4 regions of the Rhizobium sp. YTU87027 genome follow, and region 4 is predicted to be linked to each of the others. Evidence: predicted binding sites of a transcription regulator. Region 4 holds the regulator's gene; each other region holds the start of a gene.
The links. Region 4 encodes PhoB, which activates phosphate uptake and scavenging genes when phosphate is short. Its sites were predicted from a motif close to TGTCATNNANCTGTCAT; they were not measured.
Positions count from the first base shown of each region.

Region 1: a site for PhoB is predicted at 2,474-2,490, ahead of NBG89_RS13400 (YdcH family protein). Genes of this name have one in related genera too.
Region 2: a site for PhoB is predicted at 1,440-1,456, ahead of NBG89_RS15685 (DUF2794 domain-containing protein). Genes of this name have one in related genera too.
Region 3: a site for PhoB is predicted at 2,245-2,261, ahead of NBG89_RS08205 (LTA synthase family protein). Genes of this name have one in related genera too.

Region 1 covers NZ_CP098440.1:2,689,707-2,693,800, reverse strand. The annotation lists gene NBG89_RS13420 (hypothetical protein) at 1-195, opposite strand, end outside; gene ykgO (type B 50S ribosomal protein L36) at 302-427, opposite strand; gene NBG89_RS13410 (5-(carboxyamino)imidazole ribonucleotide synthase) at 591-1,667, opposite strand; gene purE (5-(carboxyamino)imidazole ribonucleotide mutase) at 1,664-2,158, opposite strand; gene NBG89_RS13400 (YdcH family protein) at 2,175-2,378, opposite strand; gene NBG89_RS13395 (YdcH family protein) at 2,608-2,781, shown strand; gene NBG89_RS13390 (ArsR/SmtB family transcription factor) at 2,936-3,196, opposite strand; gene NBG89_RS13385 (sulfite exporter TauE/SafE family protein) at 3,265-4,029, opposite strand.
Region 2 covers NZ_CP098440.1:3,159,890-3,163,983, reverse strand. The annotation lists gene acnA (aconitate hydratase AcnA) at 1-147, shown strand, start outside; gene NBG89_RS15690 (DUF1223 domain-containing protein) at 376-1,113, shown strand; gene NBG89_RS15685 (DUF2794 domain-containing protein) at 1,479-1,880, shown strand; gene NBG89_RS15680 (GNAT family N-acetyltransferase) at 1,887-2,444, opposite strand; gene NBG89_RS15675 (Bax inhibitor-1/YccA family protein) at 2,555-3,283, opposite strand; gene NBG89_RS15670 (ABC transporter permease) at 3,462-4,094, opposite strand, start outside.
Region 3 covers NZ_CP098440.1:1,619,478-1,623,571, forward strand. The annotation lists gene NBG89_RS08190 (DUF2865 domain-containing protein) at 1-285, shown strand, start outside; gene bluB (5,6-dimethylbenzimidazole synthase) at 292-981, opposite strand; cobalamin riboswitch at 1,022-1,203, opposite strand; gene NBG89_RS08200 (TolB family protein) at 1,229-2,062, opposite strand; gene NBG89_RS08205 (LTA synthase family protein) at 2,291-4,094, shown strand, end outside.
Region 4 covers NZ_CP098440.1:149,146-153,239, reverse strand. The annotation lists gene NBG89_RS00770 (aspartate aminotransferase family protein) at 1-943, opposite strand, end outside; gene NBG89_RS00765 (GcrA family cell cycle regulator) at 1,372-1,905, shown strand; gene phoB (phosphate regulon transcriptional regulator PhoB) at 2,004-2,687, opposite strand; gene phoU (phosphate signaling complex protein PhoU) at 2,724-3,437, opposite strand; gene pstB (phosphate ABC transporter ATP-binding protein PstB) at 3,481-4,094, opposite strand, start outside.

The sequences.
Region 1 (4,094 bases), 1.3 Mb from region 4:
CGCTTTGTCTGGATCGCGTTCGCGCTTCAGCTGCGCATAGAGCTGATCCAGGTGTTGCTTGGGTGAGAGGTTTGTGTCCGGTTGCTCGACGATGACGTCCTTGTCCGCGGCCGTGGCAGGGAAGGCAGGAGCGAACAGAAAAAGGGACAGCGGCAGCGCCGCACAGGTCATAACAAAAAAGCGCATGGCGGACATGTTAGCCCGCCACCGCTGAAGATCAAAGCAATTTGATTCGATTGCCGAAGCAATCCCCGGACAGGCACGAGCACAAAATGCCACGAAACCGTCCAGGCGCGCTATATCAGCCCTGGCGAGCCTTGAAGCGCGGGTTCAGCTTGTTGATGATGTAGATGCGGCCCTTGCGGCGAACCAGGCGGTTGTCACGGTGACGAGCCTTGAGCGACTTGAGCGAATTCTTGATCTTCATTGTTTTGATCCGCGATGTTTGAGGGGGAATTCACATCCGCCCGTAGCTATTACATTCAAAAGCGCGCTCGGGGCGCGCTCTTCAGGTTGGGCGTGCAGATAACCCGACGACTTGCCTGTGTCAACCACGTGACGGTGTTTTTCCCATGGCCGGAGCGGCTTTATCAGGGGGAAACCGGCAATTTCGCGGTCAATGTCGTGACGTGTCCCATCTTCCGGCCGGGACGAGATTCCGTCTTGCCATAGAGATGAACCAGCGTGTCCGCTCGCCGCAGCCAGTCCGGGAGCGCCAGGATATCGTCGCCAATCAGGTTCTGCATTACGCAGTCCGAATGGCGGTCGGCATTGCCGAGTGGCAGGCCGGCAACCGCGCGGATATGTTGCTCGAACTGTGAGATCACGCAGGCGGCCTCGGTCCAGTGGCCGGAGTTGTGGACACGCGGCGCCATTTCGTTGGCGATCAGGCTGCCGTCGGCGAGTACGAAGAATTCGATGCCGATGACGCCGACATAGCCAAGCGCAGCCAATATCTTCTCGGCGCTTTCACGCGCCCCCGCTGCCGTCTCCGCTGAAATCGAGGCAGGTACAGTCGACGTGTGCAAGATGCCGTCGCGGTGAACGTTTTCAGCAGGGTCGTAACAGACGATAGTGCCGTCCGTTGCGCGCGCTGCAATGATGGAGATCTCGCGCTCAAAGGGCACGAAGCTCTCGAGAATCAGGGGGACCTCACCGAGCGCTGCAAAGGCGCCATCCGGCTTGTCGGCACTGGAGCGAAACACTCGTTGTCCTTTGCCATCATAGCCGAGGCGGCGGGTCTTCAGCACGCCGCGGCCACCGAAATCCTGCAATGCTGCCTCGAGGTCGGCCTGGTTGTCGACGACATGGAAGCGGGCCGTCGGAACGCCGCATCCGTTGATGAAGCGCTTTTCGACAAGCCGATCCTGCGCAGCCTCGAGTGCCTTCGGTGGCGGATAGACGTGTACATGGCTCGCAAGCGCCTCGGCGGCTGTGACCGGGACGTTTTCGAACTCATAGGTGACGATGTCGCAGATATTCGCGAGCTCTGCGAGCGCGGCCGTATCGTCGTATGCCGCCACGATCTGCTGGTTGGCGACCTGCGCGGCCGGACAGTCGGCCTGCGGTTCCAAGATGACGGCTCGGAAGTTTAGCCGTGCAGCGGCCATGGCAAGCATGCGGCCAAGCTGACCGCCGCCGATGATGCCGATTGTTGTTACAGTCATAGGTCGTCCATCGGATATTCGGCAACGGCTGCGCTCTGGCGCTCACGCCAGTCGTCAAGTCGCTCGGCAATATCCTCGTCCGACAATGCCAGGACTGCAGCTGCCAGAAGGGCGGCGTTGATCGCGCCGGCCTTGCCGATGGCAAGTGTGCCGACCGGGATGCCGCCCGGCATCTGGACGATGGAAAGAAGACTATCCTGACCCGACAGTGCCTTGGATTGAACCGGGACGCCAAACACCGGAAGCGGCGTCATCGCGGCGGCCATGCCTGGCAGGTGGGCCGCGCCACCGGCGCCGGCAATGATCACCTTGAAACCTTCATCGCGGGCGGTCTTGGCGAAGTTTACGAGGCGATCCGGCGTGCGATGGGCCGATATGATGCGCGCGTCATAGGGAATCTCGAGCGCCTCCAGAGTGTCGGCGGCGTTCTTCATGGTCTCCCAATCGGATTGGCTTCCCATGATGATGGCAACGGGTGGTCTGTCTGTCATCGTCACGGCATTCCCTTTAGGCGATGATATCAGGGATGATCTGGTCTTCGAGCTTTGTCAGCTTGTCCTTGATGACCAGTTTCTTCTTTTTCATGCGCTGGATGCGCAACGCGTCACATCCGGTGGCAATCATGGCGTTGATGGCGGCATCGTAATCCTCGTGCTCCTGGCGCAGTCTCGCGACCATGAGCCTGATTTCCGCCTGTTCCTGATCGGCCATATGCATTCCCCATAACCGTCTTCGGACATCGTCCGTTCTGCCGATGATTTCCGCAAGCTCCTATCACCAATTGGAGGTAACGGCTAGCGGCTGTTCGTCATGATTTTGCCATGTGTTCTCCTTGTTTTCACCTTCGACAAGGCTTCAAAAATATGTCACAGTTGGAGGGTTGACGCCTTGGATCTCCGGCGGTGTTGGCCGGGGAGAGGTAAGAGGAAGGAAGGGTCAAATGACTGTTCAAGCTCATCTTGAGTCACTCGAAAAAAAGCATGTTGCTCTTGAGGAGGAGTTGCATTCTCTTATGATATCCCCCTCCCGAAACGATAATGAAGTAGCTGAGTGCAAACGCAGAAAATTGCGGATCAAGGACGAGATTGAGCGCCTAAAATCATCCTTCCATTGAGTGGGATGCAATAAATCAACGAACGCGGCCCTAGGCGAGGAGGGCGAAACCCCAATTTCACCAAAAGCTTAGACCAGTTCGTGCTCGACAGGCGATTATGGCGCCGGTTCCGACGGAAAGTCGCGAGCCGGCGTCTTTCATTTGAGCGGTCGGGCTAAGCCCAGAACTGATCGAGCCAAAGATTAAGTCTGTCGAAGCCGCGATTGTTGACCGCGTAGATGCGCCGCGTGCCCTCCGCGGTGACGGAAACCAGGTTGCAATCCAGCAGCGCCTTGAGGTGCTGGGAAACGGCGGGGCGGCTGATGGGGAGGCCCTCGGCAAGCTCGTTCACGGTCTTCGGCGCGCGTCGAAGTTCCTCCAGCAGGAAGCGCCGGTGAGGATCGGCTATCGCGGCGAAGGGATCCGTGTTCGACATGGCGAAAAGCTACGTCAAACGGCGCAATCGGGCAAGGAAATTGTGCGGCGCAACGAAACCCAAAATTGTCAGAAACCCAAGCCATCCTTCGCGATCAACACGGCGGCAATGAGCGCCATGCCGTACATGAAAGGATAGAAGATCGCGGGCTTCATGCGGCGCACGCACCAGGCGCCGGCAATTGTCGCAAGCGGCGCAAAAGGCAGCAGCGTGGCCGAGGTGGCGAGGTTTTGCGTGTCGAGCTGGCCAAGCGCGAAGTAGGGAATGAGCTTGACGGCATTGAGGATCGCGAAGAAGCGGACGCTGGTGCCGGTATATTCTCGCGGCTGCATCTGCAGCGGCAAAGCATAAATCTGGAAAGGTGCTCCGCCGGCATGCGCGACGAAGCTACCATAGCCGGACAGGCTTCCCCAAATTGTCGCAAGCAGTGGCCGCTGGCCTTGAGGCGGCGTGTGCTTTCCGGCTGCGGGGCCGAAGTTGTTCCAGAAGTAGCGAAGGCAAAAGAGGATAGTGACGACGCCGATGACGACGCGAAGCACATTTCCCGGAACCAGCGCCGAGGTCGCCCAACCGAGCGCGATGCCGAACAGAGCGCCCGGCAGTACGATCTTCAGCGTTATCCAGTCGCCGTGCTTCCGCCAGATCACGAGCGAGATCATGTCCATAAAGATGAGGATCGGCAGCAGGATCGCGGCCGCCTGAACGGGCGAGACGACGAGAGCGAGAAAGGGCAGCCCGATCAGCGACAGCGCATCGCCCATGCCGCCTTTCGCAAGTCCGACCAGGATGACGGCGGGAACGGCGGCGTAATAAAATGACAGGTCCATCGGCATGCTTTTGAAAATCCTCCCCTTGCCAGCCCCGTCTAACGGAATTACTCACACAGGACGAGTGCAGA
Region 2 (4,094 bases), 790 kb from region 4:
CGTGAAAAGAAGATCGCCAAGATCACCTACGGTGACGGCACGGTGAAGGAAGTTTCGCTGCTGTCGCGGGTCGATACGCTCGACGAAGTGATCTACCTCAACAACGGCGGCATCCTGCAGACGGTTCTGCGCGATCTCGCTGCCTGATTGTTAACAGACTTCCATGACCTGGCCGCCGGAAAGAGATTTCCGGCGGTTGTTTGAACGCGAGGTATCGAATGCCTGCTCACGGCGATGTGTCTCGGCTTGGCTGCCATGAAGCTTGGTCTCACCCCTTCGTGACTTTCCGTTTCGATTTAGAACCATTATCTCTACGTTCAGACATCGGAACCTGCGGCGAAGCGTGGCAGTAGGTGCTGAAGAAAAGGTGCATGAATGTCCCCGCGGTTTCTGATTTCTCTGGTTGCAAGTGTGGCGCTTGCCAGCCCACTTTTTGCCCAGGACGCGCCGAAGGGTGTGGTTGAACTCTTCACCTCACAGGGATGTTCTTCTTGTCCTCCAGCCGATGCAGCTTTCCGTAAGCTCGTCGAGGCGGGGGGAGTTATCGCTCTCGCCTATCACGTTGATTACTGGAACTACATGGGATGGGCCGACACGCTGAGTTCCAAGGAGAATACCGAGCGCCAGTATGGTTATGCGCAGTCGATGGGCCGTGCCAACGTCTATACGCCTCAGGTCATCATCAATGGCCGCGACCACGTTGCAGGCGCCGATCTCGGCGCGATCAATAAGAAGATCGATGGCTATGCAGCAGAAGGCATGGGCCTGACAGTGCCGGTGAAGGCTGAGATGCGCGGCGATCAGCTCGAGATAAAGATCGGGGCAGGACAAGGCAAAGCCAATGTCGTCATGGTCTATTTCAACCGCGAGAAAACCATCGACGTGGAGAAGGGCGAAAACAGCGGCCAGAAGATTGCCTATCTCAACAGCGTTGCCGATGTGGAGACCGTCGGCATGTGGGAGGGCAAGGAAACGAGCTTGACGCTGCCGGCAAGCGTAATGCAGAAGCCGGATCTCGAGGGCTGTGCGATTCTACTTCAATCCTCCACCGCTGACGGTAATCCGTCAGCGATTCTCGGAGCGACGGTCGTCATGGCCGGGAAGAACATCTGACGTTTCATCCGCGTTAGCGGATGGAAAACGGGGCGGCCCGGCTGATCGTATTCGGGGCTGGGGTTAAGGTCGATACGGTCAGCCGGGCCCTTTGGCGCGCTGGCGCCAAACTCGCACACGACCCCTTTGGCAGACCGAATCTGGCAAAAAGATCATGCGCAATTCGTGTGCGACGCGGATCCGAACGGCCCCGCGACGCAGTCGTGAGGGAATTTCCCTTGCAAATGAGGCGCTGTTTTGACTGAATTGAGGCACGCGGGAGATTGCACAGACTATGATTAATGTGACTGATCGCCTGCTTGCAATTTATAAACGCTAAGGCAAACTGTCATTCACCTGTCACAAGCGGAGGCACAGGGAGACTGATGACAGATCAGCAGGATTTGCGGCACGGCGAGAGCCGGTTAGCCGACAGCAGTTCCTCAGTCGTCGTAGATCTCAAGGAATATAAGCAGAGTAGGGACCCAGCGCCGGTCACGTTCCACCGACGCGAGCTCGACGCAATTTTGTGGATTTATGGCCGGATGGTCGGCGAGGGTGACTGGCGTGACTATGCGATCGATCACCTGAAAGACCGTGCCGTCTTCTCGATTTTCAAACGATCGGGCGAAATGCCGCTCTTTCGTATCGAGAAGAATCCAAAGCTCGCCGCCAAGCAGGGTGCCTACTCCGTTATCAATACGCACGGCGTCATCCTGAAGCGCGGGCACGAGTTGCAGCAGGTCTTGAAGGTCTTCAACAAGGTTTTGAAGCTGGTCGAGAAGTAGCTCGGCTCAGGCCTTGAACAGGGTGCCTGGATAGGTCGAGGTGTCGGGGTCCGTCGCCGACCCATCACCCAAGGCGCGCTGCATGATCATCGTATCGAGCCAGCGGCCATGCTTGTAGCCCGTTCCTTTCAGGCGGCCGGTTTCCTCGAAGCCGAGTGCCTGATGCAAGGCGATCGACGCCGGATGTGCGCCGCCGATCACGGCCACCATCTGGCGAAAGCCAAGATCTGTGCAACGTCGGATCAGTTCGGCGAGCAGCAGCCTTCCAATTCCCCTGCCGCGTGCCTCGGGCCCCAGGTAGATTGAATCCTCGACCATCCAACGATAGGCCGGCCTCGTGCGGAAGGCCGAGGCATAGGCGTAACCAAGCAGGCTACCATCCTCATCGATCGCGGCGATGTATGGATAGCCCTGACCGGTGATTGCGGAAAAGCGTGCCGCCATCTCACCCTGTTCAGGCGGGACGATCTCATAGCTTGCGACACCATTCTGAACGGATTCTCGATAGATCGCGGTGATGGTGGGGAGGTCGAATGAAGAAGCGTCGCGGAGGGAGATGGGCATTCAGTCAGCCGGTCGGAAATGACAATGGATTCCTCCAGAAATCACTCTCCGCAAAACCAGGCAACAAAAAAGGCGGCTGAAGCCGCCTTTTTCGATAGCATTCCTGTTCCTTACTTGCGGTCGCCCATGAACTGCAGGAGGAACATGAAGAGGTTGATGAAGTCGAGATACAGCGTCAGTGCACCCATGATAGCCTTGCGGCCAGCAACATCCGCGCCGTCGGCTTCGTAGTACAGTTCCTTGATGCGCTGCGTATCGTAGGCGGTAAGGCCTGCGAAGATCAGGACGCCGATCACCGAAACCGCGAACTGAAGCGCGGACGATGCCAGGAAGATGTTCACGATCGACGCGATGATCAGGCCAAAAAGACCCATGATCAGGAACGAGCCCATCGCAGAGAGATCGCGCTTGGTCGTGTAGCCGTACAGCGAGAGCGCGCCAAAGGAGGCCGCGGTCACGAAGAACGTCTGCGTGATGCTCGACTGCGTGTAGACCAGGAAGATGGACGCAAGCGATAGCCCCACCAGCGCGGCGTAGACCCAGAAGGTCGTTTGCGCGGCGGCAACGCTCATCCGGTTAATCCTGAAGCTCAGGAAGAACACGGCGGCCAGCGGTGCAAGTATCACCACCCAACGGAGCGGCGACTGGAAAAGCAATACGCCAAACTGCGTCAGTTGGCCGTCCTGAACGGCGAAATTGAAGCCCAGATAGGCGGCTACACCCGTGATCGCCAGACCCAGCGCCATCAGGTTGTAGACCTTGAGCATATAGCTGCGTAGGCCCTGGTCGATCATCTCGCCAGTCTGTACGCGGCCTTGGTAATTACGAAGGTCAGCCATAGTTTCCTCTTACAAGCTCCGGTGTGGACACGGTGGCGGGCGCGAAACCCGGGCGCCGCTGCGGAGCCCAGCATGCCTGCAGACAATATGAGCCTTTCGGCTTTCGCAAACAAGGCCCTTGCAACCCGAGATCGGGTTAAATCGCCGTAAGGTGAAGGAAATTTCTCTGTTTGGTCAATCAGAGTTCGCGTAAAACGGGTGCCGCCTTCTGCCCCAGGATGCGCCAGGTGCCGATGAGTCCAATACCGACGGTCAGCACCAGGGCCGTTACGAGCGTCAGGCCGGCGACATCGGGCAGGAAGTGCGAGGAGATGCGCATGATCCGGGCGGTGATGAACCAGGCCGCGACGCCGCCGGCAAAGAGCGCAAAGACCGCGGTCGCAGCGCCGAGGATGAGGTACTCGTAGCAGAAGGCACGGATCAGCATTCGCCGCGTCGCGCCCAGTGTCTTGAGGACGACCGCATCGTGGGTACGAGCGCGATTGCCGGCCGCCAGAGCGCCAGCAAGGACGAGGACCGATGCGACGAGTGCGACCGAGGCGGCGGCGCGGATCGCCGTTGCCAACTGCGCCACCAGGGTATTGACGATGTCGATCGCATCCTTGACCCGCACGCTGGTGATCGTCGGATAGGTGTTTGTCACGGACTTGAGGATCGCGGCCTCCTGGCTGGAGGTCGCCGTCGGGTCGGTGAGCGTCGCCAGCCAGGCATGGGGCGCGCCACGGAATGTATTCGGCGAGAACACCATCACGAAGTTGATGGAGAGCGTTTCCCACTCGACCTTGCGCAGGTTTGCGATCCTGGCGGTAAT
Region 3 (4,094 bases), 1.5 Mb from region 4:
TCCTGCAGTTGCAATCTGAACGCTTACTACGAACAGATGAGGAAAAGCCAAGCGATCAGCGAACCGCCGCAACAAGGATCGATCACCACGATCGAAACCAAGAAGCCCGAGCCGGAGAGCAAAGTCGCCGCCCCGGCTGCGCCGCAGCCGCAAGTGCCGGACAGGCCATACGATCCGGCAAACAACAAGGTGCGCCAGATCGGCCCGCAGTTCCTAGCCGGTGACCAGGGCACGATCGACCTTAAGAATCCCGCAAAGCCCGGCCCTCAGCCGCAGCAACAATAGCCGCCCTCAGTCCAGCGAATTGTCCCAGCGATCCGCGAACACGAGTTCCTCCAGCGGCAGGCGCTGGCGCCATCCTTTGACCGCCAGTTCCGGCTGGTCATAGAGCTGATCGACATAGCCGATGCAGAGCCAGGCAACGATCTCGACCCGTTCCGGAACGCCGAGGATCTCTTTGATATCGGACTCGTGAAAAATGCTCACCCAGCCGACCCCCACGCCTTCGGCTCGGGCCGCGAGCCACAAATTCTGCACGGCGCAAACCGTGGAGTAAGAATCCATTCGCCGGTTATGCGTTCGGCCGAGAACGATATCGCCGCAGCGATCCGGATCGCAGGTCACACAGATGCTGAGTGGTGCGGCTCGGATACCTTCGAGCTTCAGCGACCGGTACAGCCTCTGTCGTTCGCCCTCAAACATCTCGCCAGCCTCACGGTTGGCGCGATCGAAAGCTTGCCACGCCGCCTCCTTCACCTGCTGATCGCGCACCAGGATGAAATTCCAGGGCTGCATGAATCCCACGGACGGCGCGTGGTGCGCGGCTGTCAGAAGCCTGCTGACAACGTCGTCCGGTATCGGATCCGGGAGGAACTCCGAACGGACGTCGCGGCGCGTTGAGATCGCCCGGTAAACGGCGTCACGTTCCTCGGTCGAAAAGGCTGTAGCTCCCGACAGGGAGCCTGAATGGTCTGGTCGCATCGTCTATCCCCAACAACACAACCGCCCGCCGTCCACGCGGGTCAGTCTATGATGTCGGGCCGGTCTTCTGACTTGGCTTCATCCAACTGCCGCGCCTTCCCGGCGCTGGGCCAGTGGCGTGTTGCGGCAGTCGTCAGCCTTACAGCGTTGGGCACGTTTCGGTCTCTCACCGAATTCCCGATTCTCCCGCCTAAGACGGGCACCTGACGAAAGCTCTATGCCCGCAAAAATCGCTCGACGCAATCCTTCACCCAGAGACAGGGTAGTAACGCACATAGGCGAACTCATCGCCGGACGGCGACCAGTTGGGCACGTTGATTGTGCCCTGCCCGCCGAAGAGATCGAAGAGTGTCGTCAGATTGCCCCCGTCCATATCCATCAGCCGCAGACGAACATTGAGATCGCGCGGATGGTCGAAAACATCCGGGTCGTAGGAAAGGATGAGGACCTTGTCGTTGTTGGGCGACGGATGGGCAAACCAGTTCCCATAATTGTCGCTGGTGATCTGGTCGAGGCCAGTGCCGTCCGGGTGGATGCGCCAGATCTGCATGAGGCCGGTGCGGCTGGAATTGAAGTAAATCCATTGGCCGTCAGCGGAGTAGTCCGGCCCGTCGTTGCGTCCCTCGCCGTGCGTCAGCCGCCGTTCTTCGCCGCCATCCACGGAAATCGTGTAGATATCGAACAAGTCGTTGCGGATGCCGCAATAGGCCAGTTGTTTCCCGTCAGGCGACCAGCCGTGCCAATAGGACGGCTGATTTTGCGTCACCAGCCGCGGCATCCCGCCTTCGGCCTGAAGCACATAAATCGTCGACTTCCCGAACTCGGTCTTGTCGGAGATGACGATCTGCCGGCCATCGGGCGAAATGCCATGATCGTTGTTGCACGTTTTGGCAAAACCGGTGTCGACTTTCTCGACCCTGCCTGAACCATCAAGCGCCAGACGGTACAGAAGTCCGTCGCCGTTCAACAGAAGATAGCTGCCGTCGGGCGCAAAGTTGGGCGCCTCCACAAGCTGCGTCGTTTGCCAGACGACGCGCGCCTCGCCTGTCCTGATGTTGTAGATCTCGACGGAACTGCGCAATCTGAATCCTCCCGACATCGTCTCCGTCAGACCTACGACGGCCCGCCACTCAGCACAAGCAAATGCGCCTGGCCAGGTTCGGCCCAGGAATGTCTTTGGAGCGATCGGCCCTTATCCGCCAATCACAAATGCGGGAAACCCAACGGTTCATCTAGCGTTCATGACGAGGATGTGACAGTTCAGTGAAGCTTTTATGACGTTGGAGTTTTCCGGTTGATCGCGTTGGTAATGAGGTCTGCAACGGCAGCGCGCTTTGCGTCGCTTTCCACCGATTTCGGAGGAAGCATCCGATCGCCTGCTATACGCACGGCGCTCGGTGTCCTTCTTTGTGCCCTGCTTGCGCTTCTCACCACGGCCACCGTCGAGATAATTGCCCGCGATGGGCTGACTGACGTTCGCGAATTCCTGACATCGCCGGTGCGTCCCGGCATGACGACCGTTGCGATGTTGACAGTGCTGATGCTGTCGCTCGACGCCGCCTTGGGCCGACGGTTCATTTCAGCGCTGATCGTTCTTCCGATTGTGATCGTCCCCGCCATCGTATCCAACCAGAAGCAACACTACCTTTCGGATCCACTTTATCCGTCCGACGTCCTTTTCGGGCGCCAGATCATGGAACTGCTTCCTGTCATGGTGAGCGACCGTCCCTGGACTGCTGTTGCAATGGCTGTCGGCATCGCCTTTTCCGCTGGCGCAATTGTCATCTTATGGCGTTTCGCCTGGCGCAACTTCCCACACCTCTCAAGGACCGCTCGCGTCCGCCGGCTGTGCGTCGGCTTGCCTGTTATCGCGGCCTTCGGGTCGCTGATGGACTATTCCCAATATTCCTTCATCCGCGACCGCCTTCAGGTGGTTCCAATGATGTGGGACCAAAAGGAAAACTACCGGAGCAACGGCTTCATCCTCGCCTTCATCTTCAATATTCCGATGGCCGAGGTGGCGGCGCCGGTCGGCTTCGGCACGCAGGCGCTCGATACTATCCCGAGCCGCAACTACGGCTATCTCAGCGGCCCGCGCGAAAAGCCCGACGTGATCATGCTGATGAGCGAGTCATTCTGGGATCCTACCCGGTTGAAAACGCTCAGCCTGTCGCCCGATCCCATGCCGACTATCCGCGCCGAGCAGTCTGGCCATGTCTTCTCACCGGAGTTCGGCGGCATGACCGCCAACGTCGAATTCGAGGCGCTGACGGGCTTTTCCAATGCCTTCCTGCCATACGGCAGCATCCCCTATCAGCAATACATCCGTCACGACGTTCCCTCGCTCGCCACGTTCTTCCGTGGCGAAGGCTATGCGGCGCGTTCGCTGCATCCGTTCAGCGGCTGGTTCTGGAACCGCAATGAAGTCTACAAGGACTTCGGTTTCGAGCAGTTCCGCTCGGAAGAGACCATGCCTCCAATGGAAAAGCGGGGCATCTTCGCTTCGGACGACTCGCTCATGAAGGAAATCATGAACGAGGCGGACGGCATTGATCGCCCGTTCTTCTTCTTTGCTGTCACCCTGCAGGGACATGGGCCGTATGAGCCGAACCGTTATGCACGCAATACTATCGATATACAGGGCAACCTGAACGATGCAGACCGCGCAACGCTTGCCACCTATACGCAGGGCATCAAGGAAGCGGACGACAGCCTTAAGTTGCTGATGGATTGGGCAGAGAAGCGCGACCGCGAAACGATCATCGTGCTCTGGGGCGACCACCTGCCGCCGCTCGGCAACGTCTACATGGCGACCGGCTACATGCCGGATCAGGTTGCCACCCGTAAGGCGTCGGTCAGCACCATGAGACAGGAGCATGAGACGCCGCTCGTCATCTGGTCCAACAAGAAGGGCAGCAAGAAGGATGTCGGCACAATCAGCCCGTCACTGCTGCCCTATCATCTCTTGAAGTTCGCCGGCTTCGAGCATCCCTACTACACGGGCTTCCTCGGCCGTGTACAGAAGAAGTACAGCGTCATCGATCGTTATCAGCTGATTGCGCGCGACAACACGCCCTCTCCCGATTGGGTCCTGAAGCCGAAGAACCTCGATC
Region 4 (4,094 bases):
TGAGCGAGGCCAGCCCCTGGCGGAAGACCAGCGAGACGTCGCGCACCTGCTGCAGGAAGCCGTCCGCAAGGATCACGTCGAGTACGGCGCTGCCCACAGCCATGGCAAGCGGATTGCCGCCATAGGTAGAGCCATGCGTGCCAGCCTTCATACCGGAAGCCGCTTCCGCCGTCGCAAGGCAGGCGCCGAGCGGGAAGCCGCCGCCGATGCCCTTGGCAACTGCCATGATGTCAGGGGTGGCGCCGGACCATTCGTGCGCAAAGAGCTTGCCTGTGCGGCCGACGCCGGTCTGCACTTCGTCGAAGATCAGCAACAGGCCGTGCTCGTCGCAGATTGCGCGGAGCGCCTTTAGAAAGGCGTTGGTCGCCGGGCGAACGCCGCCTTCCCCCTGAATAGGCTCGATGAGGATCGCGGCTGTCTCGCTTGTAATAGCGGCGCGCACGGCATCGAGATCGCCGAAAGGAACCTGATCGAAGCCAGGAGCCTTCGGACCGAAGCCTTCAAGGTATTTCTCCTGCCCCCCGGCAGCGATCGTCGCCAGCGTGCGGCCATGGAAGGCGCCTTCAAAGGTGATGATATGGAATCGCTCGGGATGGCCCTTTGAAAACTGGTAGCGGCGCGCGGTCTTGATCGCGCATTCCAGAGCTTCCGCGCCGGAGTTCGTGAAGAACACCTTGTCGGCGAACGTCGCCTCGGTCAGCCGCTTCGCGAGCGCTTCCTGACCGGGGATCTCATAAATATTGGACAGGTGCCAGACCTTATCAGCCTGCTCCTTCAGCGCACCCACCACATGCGGATGGCCGTGGCCGACGGAGGTCACGGCAACGCCTGCGCCGAAATCAAGATATCGCTCGCCCGTTTCGGTGATCAGCCACACGCCTTCTCCTCGCTCGAACCGCAGCGGGGCACGAGAGTAGGTGTCGTAAAGCGCGGCTTCAGCCATGGCGCGATCTCCTGTCAACATTCATCAGCGGCCGGACTCCGGCTAAGGAACGCAGTGTCCGAAAATTAAAAATGCCGCCTTTCGGCGGCAAGCAGCACTATTTACTTTTCGCACTGCAATGTCAACAAAACTGAGGTTTTCCCGCACGCGTCAAGCTGCCATCCGAAGGTGGCCGACCTATCAACAACTAATGTTGCATAAATGACTCTCACGCCCAGCAAGTTGGGGAAAACTTGAAATTCGATTCGCCGAGATTCAACCGACTCTTGTCACGGAGTCAGCCTCACACTAGGTTAAAACTCAATTACTAGACTGCATGCGGCGGAACTAGTCACCAAAATCGAGCAAGCGTTTCTTGCCTCGGATGCGTCCGGGGCAACGGTGAAGGATTCTGCCTGCACCAACGCTAATAAGGCGGAGACAGGGGCATGAACTGGACAGACGAGCGCGTTGAAAAACTGAAGAAGCTGTGGTCCGAGGGACTGAGCGCCAGCCAGATCGCAGCACAACTTGGCGGTGTAAGCCGCAACGCTGTCATTGGCAAAGTCCACCGTTTGAGTTTGCCGGGCCGTGCCAAGGCCGGGGGCACGACGACAACGGTCAGAACGCCCAAGCGCACCACCTCGGCGCCGCGCGCTCCGAACTATGCATCGCGCGTCACCACGCGTACCGTCACCCGCCAGCAGGGTGCAACGATGCTGAAGGAAGAGATCGAGATCGACGCGATCGAGCAAGTCAGCTTCCGTCCGGCCGCGAATGTGGTCGTTCCGATTTCGCGTCGCCTTGGCCTGACCGAACTGACCGAACGCACCTGCAAGTGGCCGGTCGGCGATCCGCTGAAGGACGACTTCCATTTCTGCGGCTGCGAGTCCCCGGATTCCTCCCCGTATTGCACCTACCATCAGCGCATGGCCTACCAGCCGGTCAACGAGCGCCGCAAGGCCGCCAACCGGGTCGCCTGACCCGGAAGCCGGATAAGGAACAAGAAAACGGGCCTTCGCAGGCCCGTTTTTTTGTTGAGGCGGTGATCGAAGCCCTTTCAAGCTTTCGCCTGAAAGGACTAAGCTTCCATGGAATATCCGGCGCCGCGAACGGTGCGGATGACGTCCTGCATGTTGGAAAAGTTCAGCGCCTTGCGCAGGCGACCGACGTGCACGTCGACGGTGCGTTCGTCCACATAGATATCGTGACCCCAGACGCCGTCGAGAAGCTGCGAGCGCGAGAAGACGCGGCCGGGCGATGCCATCAGGAATTCGAGAAGCCGGAACTCGGTCGGGCCGAGGCGGACCTCGCGGCTCTTGCGATGAACGCGATGCGTCTCGCGATCGAGTTCGATATCGCCGCATTTCAGCAGCGTCGAGAGGACTTCGGGTTTGGCTCGGCGAAGCATCGCCTTGACGCGAGCAACGAGCTCCGGCGTCGAGAACGGCTTGACCACGTAATCGTCGGCACCGGTTGAGAGGCCGCGAACGCGTTCGCTTTCCTCGCCGCGAGCCGTCAGCATGATGATCGGCAGGCGCTCGGTTTCCGGCCGCATACGCAGGCGTCGGCAGAGTTCGATGCCGGATACGCCCGGCAGCATCCAATCGAGGATCAAAATGTCCGGCGTGCGTTCCTGCAACCGGATCTCGGCCTCGTCGCCGCGAAGGATGGTATCGACCTCAAAACCTTCAGCCTCGAGGTTATAGCGAAGAAGCACGCTCAGTGCCTCTTCGTCTTCAACGACAGCTACTTTGGGGATCATTCGTTTCGGTCTCCTGGGGGCGCGGTCGCGGAACGATTATTCAGTGACTGCGCCGACGGTGTTGGCGGTATCGTCCTTCGGACGTTCGCCTTCCGGCTGGGCACCGGTGGCCATGTAGTAGATGGTTTCGGCAATATTGGTTGCGTGGTCGCCGATGCGCTCGATGTTCTTCGCGCAGAACAGGAGATGCGTGCAGCTGGTGATGTTGCGCGGATCTTCCATCATGTAGGTAAGCATCTCGCGGAATAGCGAGGTGTACATCGCGTCGATTTCCTCGTCGCGCTCACGGATCGACTTTGCCTTGTCAGCAGCGCGGCTCGTATAAACGTCGAGAACTTCCTTGAGCTGGACCAGCGCCAGCTCCGAGAGGTGCTCGAGGCCACGGGCGAGCTTACGCGGCACACCGGCGCTCTGGACGGCAATGACGCGCTTGGCAGTGTTCTTGCCGAGATCGCCGACGCGCTCGAGGTCTGCCGCTATTCGAATGGAGCCCATGATCTCGCGAAGGTCGGCCGCCATCGGCTGGCGGCGCGCAATCGTGACAATGGCCTTGTCGCCGATCTCGCGTTCGGCGTGGTCAAGGATCACGTCGTCGGAGATGACCTTCTGGGCGAGAGCCGTATCGCCGTTGACGAGGGCGCGAACGGCATCCGAGACCATCTGCTCGGCCAAGCCGCCCATTTCCGAAATGCGGCGGGACAGGAACTTCAAATCATCGTCGTACGCAGAAAAGATATGTGTCGATGCCATAGGGATCATCCTTGAATATCGTGAGTGCTACCGAAACGGCCGATCAACCGAAGCGGCCCATGATGTAGTCCTGGGTGCGTGGGTCGTCCGGGTTGGTGAACATCTTGTCGGTATCATTCTCCTCGACGAGGTTGCCGAGGTGGAACATGGCGGTTCGCTGCGAAACGCGGGCGGCCTGCTGCATCGAGTGCGTCACGATGACGATCGTGTAGTTCTCTCGGAGTTCGTGGATCAGTTCCTCGACCTTTGCCGTGGCGATCGGATCGAGTGCCGAGCACGGCTCGTCCATCAGGATCACTTCCGGGCTGACGGCAACAGCGCGGGCGATGCAGAGGCGCTGCTGCTGGCCACCGGAAAGACCAGTGCCGGCTTCATGAACGCGATCCTTTACCTCGTTCCACAGACCGGCGCGCTGCAGGCTGATTTCGACGATCTGGTCCATGTCGGCCTTCGTCTTGGCGAGACCGTGGATGCGCGGGCCGTAGGCCACATTTTCATAGATCGTCTTTGGGAACGGATTTGGCTTCTGGAACACCATGCCGACGCGGGCACGCAGTTCCACCACGTCGATATCCGGATCGTAGATATCTTCGCCGTCGAGCGTGATCTTGCCGGTCACGCGGCAATTGTCGATCGTGTCGTTCATACGGTTCAGGC